DNA from 3 places in the Streptomyces sp. NPDC028722 genome. Region 3 is predicted to be linked to each of the others. Evidence: riboswitches for the same ligand, from Rfam matches in the RefSeq annotation. Region 3 holds a riboswitch; each other region holds the start of a gene.
The links. Region 3 has a riboswitch for thiamine pyrophosphate ahead of thiC (phosphomethylpyrimidine synthase ThiC). Riboswitches for the same ligand answer to the same signal wherever they lie in the genome.
Positions count from the first base shown of each region.

Region 1 (3,595 bases), on a different contig from region 3:
CGAGACCGGGGGCGTCCAGGGAGCGCCGGACGAGCACGGCGAGCGGCAGCACCAGGAGCAGGGCGATCGTCAGCAGGACCCCGGTGAGCAGCGCCCACTGGCCGCCGCCGCGCGGCCGGCGGGCGGTCACCTTGGGGTCGACCAGGCGCAGGGCCGTCTCCCGCCGCCGTACGGTCCGGGCGTGCACGGCGAGGATCGCGCCGACGGCGACGAACTGCACGAGGGTGAGGACGGCGGCCGTGGACAGGTCGAAGACCTCGGAGGTCTGCCGGTAGATCTCCACCTCCAGGGTGGAGAAGGTGGGGCCGCCGAGGATCTGCACCACGCCGAAGGAGGTGAAGGTGAACAGGAACACCATCAGCGCGGCGGCGGCCACGGCGGGCGCGAGCGCGGGCAGCGTGACCTGCCGCCAGGCCTTCGCCGGGGAGGCGCCCAGCATCCGGGCGGCCTCCTCCTGGCGTGGGTCGAGCTGGGCCCACAGGCCGCCGACGGTACGGACGACGACCGCGTAGTTGAAGAAGACGTGGGCCAGCAGGATCGCCCACACCGTGGTGTCCAGCCGTACGCCCCACAACTGGTCGAGCAGCCCGTTGTGCCCGAGCAGGGCGAGGAAGGCGCTGCCGGCGACGACGGTCGGGAGCACGAACGGAACGGTGACCACGGCCCGCAGCAGCTGCTTGCCCGGGAAGCGCAGACGGGCGAAGACGTAGGCGGCGGGCAGCGCGAGCAGCAGGGTGAGCGCGGTGGAGGCCAGCGCCTGCCAGGTGGTGAACCACAGCACGTGCCGGATGTCGGGCTGCGTGACGACGTCCGCGATCCGTCCGAGCCGCCAGCCGCCGTCCGCCTTCAGGCCGCGCGCGACGATCGCGGCCACGGGCCAGGCGAAGAACAGCGCGAAGAACGCGACGGGCAGGGCCATCAGCCCGAACCGCGCCGCGCTCCCCCGCCGGGTCCGCGCTACCTCAGTACGAGTGACGTCCACGTCTTGACCCACTGGTCGCGGTTGGCGGCGATCCGGTCCGGGGCCATGGTCCGCGGGTCCTTGGCCTGGGGGCCGTACTTCAGGAAGTCCGGCGGCACCTGGGCGGCCTCGCGCACCGGGTAGACGAACATGTTCAGCGGCATGTCCTCCTGGAACTCCTTGCTGAGCAGGAAGTCGAGGAACGCCTTGCCGCCCTTGGGGTTGCGGGCGTTGCTCAGGAGCCCCGCGTACTCGGTCTGCCGGAAGCACGTGCCGCTCGCCACCCCGGTCGGGGCGGTGGCGGGCCGCTTCTTGGCGTAGATCACCTCGGCGGGCGGGGAGGAGGCGTACGACACCACCAGCGGGCGGTCGCCGCCGGCCTTGCGGCCCTGGGTGGAGCCGGAGAACTCCTGGTCGTAGGCCTGCTCCCAGCCGTCGACGACCTTGACGCCGTTGGCCTTGAGCTTCTTCCAGTAGCCCTGCCAGCCCGCGTCGCCGAACTGTGCGGCGCTGCCGAGGAGGAAGCCGAGGCCCGGTGAGGAGGTGGCCGCGTTCTCGGTGACGAGCAGGTTCTTGTACCGGGGTTCGGCGAGGTCGGCGAAGGACCGCGGCGGGGTCAGCCGGTGCGCGCTGAAGTAGGCCTTGTCGTAGTTGACGCAGATGTCGCCGGTGTCGACCGGCGTGACACGGTGCCCGGCCCGGTCGACCCGGTACTGCGGCAGGACCTTGTCGGACCCCTTGGGCCGGTACGCCTGGAACAGCCCGTTGTCCATGGCGCGGGACAGCAGGGTGTTGTCCACGCCGAAGAGGACATCGCCCTGCGGGTTGTCCTTGGTGAGGATCGCCTTGTTGACGGCCTGGCCGGCATCGCCGTCCTCGAGGACCTTGACCTGGTACCCGGACCGCTTCTCGAAGTCCTTCAGGACGTCCTTCGAGACGCTCCACGAGTCGTGGCTGACGAGGGTGACGGTCCTGGAGTCCGTGGACTTCCCGGTGTCCGACGACCCGCACCCGGTCAGCGCGGGCAGGGCGAGGAGACCGAGCCCCGCCGCCACGGCCACGAGGGTCTTGTTGTGCACTGGATGTCCTCCTGGGGTGGGCCAGGAAGAGACGCGGCCCTGCCCGGGCATCCGTGAGGGAGGCCGGGCAGGGCGCAACAGCTTGAGTGGTGACCGAACTTCCTACCCAGAATGACCTGGGCGAGGTTCAGAGGGTCTGCGGCCCGGTTGCCGCACTCTCAGCGCTGTGGCGCTCCCCTGTCGGAATATGAAGATATGTGGACGTGGTCAGATTACCGCTCGGTGGCCGCGAGCTGACCGCAGGCCCCGTCGATCTCCTGTCCACGGGTGTCCCGGACCGTCACCGGCACGCCGTGCGCGGCGATGGCCTCCACGAACGCCTTCTCGTCCTCCGGCCGGGAGGCCGTCCACTTCGAGCCCGGGGTCGGGTTGAGCGGGATGAGGTTGACGTGCACGGGCTTGCCCCGGAGCAGCCGGCCGAGCCGGTCACCGCGCCAGGCCTGGTCGTTGATGTCCCGGATCAGCGCGTACTCGATCGACAGCCGGCGGCCCGACCTCTCGGTGTACTCGAAACCGGCGTCCAGCACCTCGCGCACCTTCCACCGCGTGTTCACGGGGACGAGGGTGTCGCGCAGCTCGTCGTCGGGGGCGTGCAGGGAGATCGCGAGCCGGCACTTGAAGCCCTCGTCGGTGAACCGGTGGATGGCCGGCACCAGCCCGACGGTCGAGACGGTGATCCCGCGCTGGGACAGGCCCAGCCCGTCCGGGGCCGGGTCGGTGAGCGCCCGGATGGCGCCGACGACCCGCTTGTAGTTGGCGAGCGGCTCGCCCATGCCCATGAAGACGATGTTGGACAGCCGCGCCGGTCCGCCCGGCACCTCCCCGTCCCGCAGCGCCCGCATCCCGTCCACGATCTGGTGCACGATCTCGGCGGTGGACAGGTTCCGGTCCAGCCCGGCCTGCCCGGTGGCGCAGAACGGGCAGTTCATCCCGCATCCGGCCTGCGAGCTGATGCACATGGTGACCCGGTCCGGATACCGCATCAGCACGGACTCGACCAGCGTGCCGTCGAACAGCCGCCACAGCGTCTTGCGCGTGGCCCCCTGGTCGGTCGACAGATGCCGGACGACCGTCATCAGCTCCGGCAACAGCGCTTCTTGCAGCTTGCCGCGCGACCCGGCGGGGATGTCCGTCCACTGCTCGGGGTCGTGCGCGTACCGCGCGAAGTAGTGCTGCGCGAGCTGCTTGGCACGGAACGGCTTCTCACCGATCTCGGCCACCGCGTCCTTGCGCTCGGCGGGCGTGAGGTCGGCGAGATGCCGCGGCGGCTTCTTGGCTCCGCGCGGCGCGACAAAGGTGAGTTCTCCGGGCTTAGGCATGGCTGTACCAGTGTCGCAGATCCAATCGGGTGACCTGCGGGTGTCTCTCCCTACGGCTGTCGTCGACAGGCATCGGTGGTCACCACTGAGCGGCGTCGGACGCCCCGGAGACGGCCCGGCCGACGGGACTGCACGTCCCCGGCTGAGCTGCCACTGCCGGCGTTCCGATTCCCTCCATGCGGAGCAGACCGTCCATGGCGATACGTGCCGCCGCCGCGGAGGCATCGGGGCGACCA
Region 1 is NZ_JBEZWU010000013.1:87,483-91,077, reverse strand. Features, by position in the region: gene AB0F03_RS21055 (iron ABC transporter permease) at 1-919, opposite strand, end outside; gene AB0F03_RS21050 (thiamine ABC transporter substrate-binding protein) at 958-2,040, opposite strand; TPP riboswitch at 2,122-2,229, opposite strand; gene rlmN (23S rRNA (adenine(2503)-C(2))-methyltransferase RlmN) at 2,253-3,359, opposite strand.
Region 1: linked by a shared signal. The riboswitch ahead of AB0F03_RS21050 (thiamine ABC transporter substrate-binding protein) and the one ahead of thiC (phosphomethylpyrimidine synthase ThiC) in region 3 are both predicted to bind thiamine pyrophosphate.

Region 2 (3,595 bases), on a different contig from region 3:
CCGGGTCGTAGGTCTGCGGGGTGTCGCCGAGGTGGTCGGCGGCGAGGATGTTCGCGGCGACCGTGCGCGGGCCCTGGAGGGCGTTGTCCCAGTGGTGGACGAGCAGCCGTTCGCCGTAACGGGCCGACGGGAACGAGGCGCAGTCGCCGACGGCGTACACATCCGGCAGGGAGGTGCGCAGGCGGGCGTCGGCGAGGACCTCGCCGTGCGCGCCCAGCTCGATGCCGGAGCCGGCCAGCCAGGCGGTGGCGGGGCGGGCGCCGATGCCGACGACGACGGCGCCGGCGGGCAGCCGTGTGCCGTCGGCGAGCAGCACCGCGCCGGGCTCGACGCGCTCCACGCGCGCGTGGGTGCGCAGTTCGACGCCGGCGTCGGCGTACCAGGCGGCCATGGGGGCGGCGACCTCGGCGGGCAGGGCGCCGGCGAGCGGCCGGTCCGCGGCCTCGACGACGGTCACCGCGCAGCCCGCCTCGCGGGCGGCGGTGGCGAACTCGGCGCCGATCCAGCCGGCGCCGACGACCACGACGTCGTGCTGCCGGGCGAGGACGGGCCGCAGCCGTTCGGCGTCGTCCAGGGTGCGCAGCAGGTGCACGCCGGGCAGGTCCTCGGTGCCGGGCAGGGTGATCGGTTCGGCGCCGGTGGCGAGGACCAGGACGTCGTACGGCACCGGGCCGGTGCCGGTGTCCAGTTCGTGGTCGCCGGGGCGCAGGCCGCGCACCTCGCAGCCGAGGCGCAGTTCGACGCCGAGGGACTCGAAGTCCACGTCGAAGGCGGAACCCTCGGCCTTGCCGAGCAGGACGGCCTTCGACAGCGGCGGCCGGTCGTAGGGCTGGTGGGCCTCGGCCCCGAGGACGGTCACCGCGCCCCGGAAGCCCTGTTCCCGCAGGGCGACCGCGGTCTGGACCCCGGCCATGCCCGCGCCGACGACGACCACGCGGGGTCCTTGCGACGTGCCCTCTTGCGCTGTCTGCTCGCTCACCCGATCACCTTAGTCAGGTGACGTTCCGTCAGTCAGGGGGCGTGCTCGGTGACCTGTTCCACAACGCTGGTGCCGGAGCCCGGCCGGGACTCCCACTCCCAGGTCTCCTCCAGCCGCAGCCGCCCGTCGGGCAGCTCCACGACCGTGGACACGCAGTGCCCCGAGGCGGTCGTGCCGTCGGTCCTCAGCTGCACGTAGCGGAAGTCCAGCCGGTCGCCCTCGCGGGTGCCGACCAGGTGGCCCCGCACGACGTCGCCGCCCGCGTACCCGGCCCAGATCGCGCCGTCGTCCTCGTGGTAGGCGAACCGGGTGCGGGTGCCCACCTGACCTGGGGCCTGGTCCGCCACGGGGGCGAAATGCAGTCCGTCGAGCGAGCGGGACATGGCGGAGGACTCCCTTACGCGTGGTGAGCGGGGCGGGCTAGGGTGGCCACCGTACAAGCACTCGCGGGAGCCCGGACGCACCGGGCTGAGAGGGAGGCTGGCGGCCTCCGACCGTACGAACCTGATCCGGGTCATGCCGGCGAAGGGAGGGGCTGGACGCCCATGTCGTCACGTACGTCCGACGTCCTCGTCATCGGGGGCGGGATCATCGGCCTGGTCACGGCCTGGCGGGCCGCGCAACGCGGGCTGGCCACGGCCGTGGTGGACCCCGAGCCGGGTGGCGGGGCCGCCCGGGTCGCGGCCGGGATGCTGGCCGCGGTCACCGAACTGCACTACGGCGAGGAGACGTTGCTCGCCCTCAACCTGGAGTCGGCCCGCCGCTACCCGGAGTTCGTGGCCGAGCTGACCGAGCTGACCGGTCACGACCCCGGTTACCGCCGCTGCGGCACCCTCGCCGTCGCGCTCGACGCCGACGACCGCGCCCACCTGCGGGACCTGCACGCCTTGCAGCAGCGCTCGGGGCTCGCCTCCGAGTGGCTGTCCGGGCGGGAGTGCCGGCGCCTGGAGCCGATGCTGGCGCCCGGGGTGCGCGGCGGCCTGCGGGTCGACGGCGACCACCAGGTCGACCCGCGGCGGCTGGCGGCGGCCCTGATGGCGGCGTGCGAGCGGGCCGGCGTGGTGTTCCACCGCGCGTGGACCGAGCGGCTGGACGTCGCGGGAGGCCGGGCCGCCGGGGTCACCACGGCCGACGGGACCGGGTTGAGCGCCGGTCAGGTGGTGCTCGCGGCCGGGAGCCTGAGCGGGCGGCTCGCGGGCCTGCCGGAGGAGCTGCGTCCACCGGTCCGGCCGGTCAAGGGGCAGGTGCTGCGGCTGACCGTGCCCCACCGGTTCGCGCCGTTCCTGAGCCGTACCGTGCGGGCGGTGGTCCGCGGCAGCCAGGTCTATCTGGTGCCCCGGGAGAACGGCGAGCTGGTCGTCGGCGCCACCAGCGAGGAGCTGGGCTGGGACACGACGGTCACGGCGGGCGGCGTGTACGAGCTGCTGCGCGACGCCCACGAGCTGGTGCCCGGCATCACCGAGCTGCCGCTCACCGAGACCCGGGCCGGGCTGCGGCCCGCCTCCCCCGACAACGCCCCGCTGCTCGGCCCGTCCGGCCTGGACGGGCTGCTGCTGGCCACCGGCCACCACCGCAACGGGGTGCTGCTCACGCCGGTCACCGGGGACGTGCTGGCGCACACCCTGGTCACCGGCGGCCTACCGCCGGAGGCACGTCCGTTCACCCCGCGGCGGTTCGGCGCCGCACCCGTGGAACAGCTGGAGCAGCCCGCATGAGCGTTTCCGTCACCATCTCGGTCAACGGCGAACCCCGCCGCATCGTCGCGGGCACCGCGCTGGACGCACTGGTGGGGTCCCTCACCGCGGCGCCGCGCGGGGTGGCCGCCGCCGTCAACGAGACCGTCGTCCCGCGCGCGCGGTGGGCGGCGACCGCCCTCGCCGAGGGCGACCGCGTCGAGGTCCTCACCGCCGTGCAGGGAGGCTGAGTCATGGCCGACGATCCCCTGGTCCTCGGTGGGCTGACCCTGTCGTCCCGGCTGATCATGGGCACGGGAGGGGCGCCCAGTCTGGACGTGCTGGAGCGCTCGCTCGTCGCCTCCGGCACGGAGCTGACCACGGTCGCGATGCGCCGGGTGGACCTCGGCGTGCACGGCTCGGTGCTGTCCGTGCTGGAGCGGCTCGGCATCCGGGTGCTGCCGAACACGGCGGGCTGTTTCACCGCCGGCGAGGCTGTGCTGACCGCCCGGCTGGCCCGGGAGGCGCTGGGCACGGACCTGATCAAGCTGGAGGTCATCGCCGACGAACGGACGCTGCTGCCGGACCCGGTGGAGCTGCTGGACGCCGCGGAGACGCTGGTCGACGAGGGGTTCACGGTGCTGCCGTACACCAACGACGACCCCGTCCTCGCGCGGAAGCTGGAGGACGCCGGCTGTGCGGCGGTGATGCCGCTGGGCTCGCCGATCGGGTCCGGGCTCGGTATCCGCAACCCGCACAACTTCCAGCTGATCGTGGAGCACGCGCGCGTGCCGGTGATCCTGGACGCGGGGGCCGGTACGGCGTCCGACGCGGCCCTCGCGATGGAGCTGGGCTGTGCCGGGGTGATGCTGGCGTCCGCGGTGACGCGGGCGCAGGAGCCGGAACTGATGGCCGCGGCCATGAGGCACGCCGTGGAGGCGGG
Region 2 is NZ_JBEZWU010000001.1:190,587-194,181, forward strand. Features, by position in the region: gene AB0F03_RS00820 (FAD-dependent oxidoreductase) at 1-979, opposite strand, end outside; gene AB0F03_RS00825 (hypothetical protein) at 1,012-1,362, opposite strand; TPP riboswitch at 1,416-1,527, shown strand; gene thiO (glycine oxidase ThiO) at 1,525-2,694, shown strand; gene thiS (sulfur carrier protein ThiS) at 2,691-2,903, shown strand; gene AB0F03_RS00840 (thiazole synthase) at 2,907-3,595, shown strand, end outside.
Region 2: linked by a shared signal. The riboswitch ahead of thiO (glycine oxidase ThiO) and the one ahead of thiC (phosphomethylpyrimidine synthase ThiC) in region 3 are both predicted to bind thiamine pyrophosphate.

Region 3 (3,595 bases):
TTTGACCATGGCTAGAGGGATCAATCCCGGCCAGTCGATGTCATATGACGGGGTAGGCGATGCGCGAGTCCGTACAGGCAGAAGTCATGATGAGCTTTCTCGTATCGGAGGAGCTCTCCTTCCGCATCCCGGTGGAGTTGCGCTACGAGACCTGTGATCCGTACGCGGTGCGGCTCACCTTTCATCTGCCCGGTGACGCCCCGGTGACCTGGGCGTTCGGGCGCGAGCTGTTGATCGACGGGGTCGGGCGGCCCTGCGGGGAGGGTGATGTGCGCATCGCTCCCGCCGATTCCGAGGTGCTGGGCGAAGTGCTGATCCGGCTTCAGGTGGGCGGGGACCAGGCACTGTTCCGTTCGTCGGCGCCGCCGCTGGTGGCCTTCCTCGACCGGACGGACAAGCTCGTGCCGCTCGGTCAGGAGGGCGCGCTGGCGGACTTCGACGCTCATCTCGACGAGGCGCTGGACCGCATCCTGGCCGAGGAACAGAGCGCCGGCTGAAGCGTCACGGTACGAGGCGCCGACGCACCGTCATCTCGTCCGCGCCCGTGCAGGAACGCTTCTGCAACCGGTGGACGGCACCACCGCCCCAGCCCCGCCGCGTTCACCGCTTCCGGCGCCGGCCCCGGCCGCCGCGCGCCGGTGCGGGACGCCCCCCGGCAGGCAGCGGTGCAGCCGCTCCCGGCCGGTCGGCCGAGACCACCAGCGCGGCCAGCGCGGTGGTGACCGGCACCGAGGCGACCAGGCCGATCGAGCCCACCAGCGTGCGTACGATCTCCTCGGCCACCAGTTCGCTGTTGGCCACGGTCCCCACGCTGCTCTGGGCGATCGAGAACAGCAGCAGCAACGGCAGGGCGGCGCCGGCGTAGGCGAGCACCAGGGTGTTGACCACGGAGGCGATGTGATCGCGGCCGATACGGATGGCCGCCCGGTACAGCCCCCGCCAGCCCATCGTCGGGTTCGCCTCGTGCAGTTCCCAGACCGCCGACGTCTGCGTCACCGTCACGTCGTCCAGGACGCCGAGCGAGCCGATGATGACACCGGCCAGCAGCAGACCGCTCATGTCGATCGACGGATACAGGCCGTGGATCAGACCGGTGTTGTCGTCCGTGTTGCCGGTCAGCGCGGACCAGCCGATGAACAGCGAGCCGAGCAGGCCGATCAGCGACAGGGAGATCAGCGTGCCGAGCACCGCAACCGACGTACGGGCGGACAGGCCATGGCACATGTACAGCGCGATCAGCATGATGGCGCTCGCTCCCACCACGGCCACGACCAGCGGATCGGAGCCCTGGAGGATGGCGGGCAGGATGAACAGGGTCAGCACGAGGAAGCTCACCGCCAGCGCGACCAGGGCCATGAGGCCGCGCAGCCGGCCGACCACGACGACGGCCACGGCGAAGACCCCCGCGAGCAACGCCATGGGGAACGTCCGGTTCACATCGGTCACCGAGTACTGGAGGTTCTTCGGTGCTGAAGGCTCGTAGGCGACGACGACCTTCTCGTCCCGGTGCAGCTGCCGCGTCTGGTCCGGCTGCACGATCTCGGTGAACGTGCGGCCTGTGTCCTCGCCGGTGTCGACGCGGACGGTCGCCTTCTTGCAGGTCTTGTCGGCCTCCTGCTTCGCGGGGGCGCCGCCGGTGGCGGAGGGGGCGCCGGCCGGGGCGCCGCCCGACGCGTTCACCGACGCGCAACTGACCTCGGTGACCCGGGTGACCGTGGCCTGCTGGGTCTGCCGGTCGAAACCGACGCCGGTGCGTGAGTGGGACGGGGCTCCGCCGGGCCAGAGCACCGCGAGACCTGCGACGACCGCCACGGTGAACGGGATCAGGATCGCCGCGATCACCTTCCGCAGATGCTGGGAGACCGGCGCGGCCGGGCCGTGGCCGTGCGCGTGACCGTGATGGCCGCTCTCTCTGGCTCCGTGGCCCTGTGCGTGACCGTCGCGCCCGCCGTCACCGGTTCCGTGGCCGTGCGCGTGGTCCTGTCCCGGGCCGTCTCGGCCGGGCGGATCGGGTGGCTGATGCGAGTACTGCTCCATCCTGGTCACCGTCCGATCATCGCAAGAACGGTGGGGGCCCACTGTTCACCGCGCCCTCCATGCCGCTAGCGTGGAGGCACCTTTGCACACGCGGGAGCTCGGAGCACCGGGCTGAGAGGGCGCTGACCTCCGTAGACGCGATGTTTCACGTGGAACCAACAGGTTCCACGCAGGACATCGGCACACGGGAATCGCTGCGTCGACCGCCGAACCTGTTACCGGGTAATGCCGGCGTAGGGAGTAGGTCCGATGACCAACAAGGACGCACGCACGCCTGCCTCCGTTCGGGACGAGAAGTCCGACGAGGCCGGGAAGTCCATTGGCTGGCACAAGGCGTACGTCGAGGGCTCGCGCCCCGACCTGCGCGTGCCGGTCCGTCAGGTGCAGCTCACCAACGGGGAGTCGGTCACGCTGTACGACACGTCGGGGCCGTACACCGATCCGCTTGCCGACACGGACGTCCGCAGGGGCCTGTCACCGCTGCGGGAGAACTGGATCATCGCCCGCGGTGACACCGAGGAGTACGCGGGGCGTCCCGTCCGCCCCGAGGACGACGGGCTCCGGCACACCTCGCCACGCGGCGGGCTGCGCAACCTGGACGCGGTCTTCCCCGGGCGCCCGCGCCAGCCGCGGCGGGGCCGGAGCGGCCGGCCGGTGACGCAGCTCGCCTATGCCCGACGGGGCGAGGTCACGCCGGAGATGGAGTTCGTGGCCATCCGGGAGAACGTCTCTCCCGAGGTGGTCCGCGAGGAGATCGCGGCGGGCCGGGCCGTGCTGCCGGCCAACGTCAATCACCCGGAGATCGAGCCGATGATCATCGGTAAGCGGTTCCTGGTGAAGGTGAACGCCAACATCGGCAACTCCGCGGTGACGTCCTCCATCGAGGAGGAGGTCGAGAAGATGACCTGGGCGACCCACTGGGGCGCCGACACGGTCATGGACCTCTCGACCGGCCGCAACATCCACACCACCCGTGAGTGGGTCCTGCGCAACTCCCCCGTCCCCATCGGCACGGTGCCGCTCTACCAGGCTCTGGAGAAGGTCGACGGCCGGGCCGAGGAACTGACCTGGGAGATCTACAAGGACACCGTCATCGAGCAGGCCGAGCAGGGCGTGGACTACATGACCGTCCACGCGGGCGTCCGGCTGCCGTACGTCCCGCTCACCGCCAACCGTAAGACGGGCATCGTCTCGCGCGGCGGCTCCATCATGGCCGCGTGGTGCCTGGCGCACCACAAGGAGTCGTTCCTGTACGAGAACTTCGAAGAGCTGTGCGAGATCCTCGCCGCCTACGACGTCACGTACTCGCTGGGCGACGGACTCAGGCCCGGTTCGATCGCGGACGCCAACGACGAGGCACAGTTCGCGGAACTGAGGACGCTCGGGGAACTCAACCGCGTCGCCAGGCGTTTTCAGGTACAGACGATGATCGAGGGCCCCGGGCACGTCCCGATGCACAAGATCAAGGAGAACATCGACCTTCAGCAGGAGATCTGCGATGAAGCTCCGTTCTATACGCTCGGCCCGCTGACCACGGACATCGCGCCGGCGTACGACC
Region 3 is NZ_JBEZWU010000006.1:167,114-170,708, reverse strand. Features, by position in the region: gene AB0F03_RS12270 (SsgA family sporulation/cell division regulator) at 60-497, shown strand; gene AB0F03_RS12265 (YibE/F family protein) at 601-2,037, opposite strand; TPP riboswitch at 2,118-2,294, shown strand; gene thiC (phosphomethylpyrimidine synthase ThiC) at 2,287-3,595, shown strand, end outside.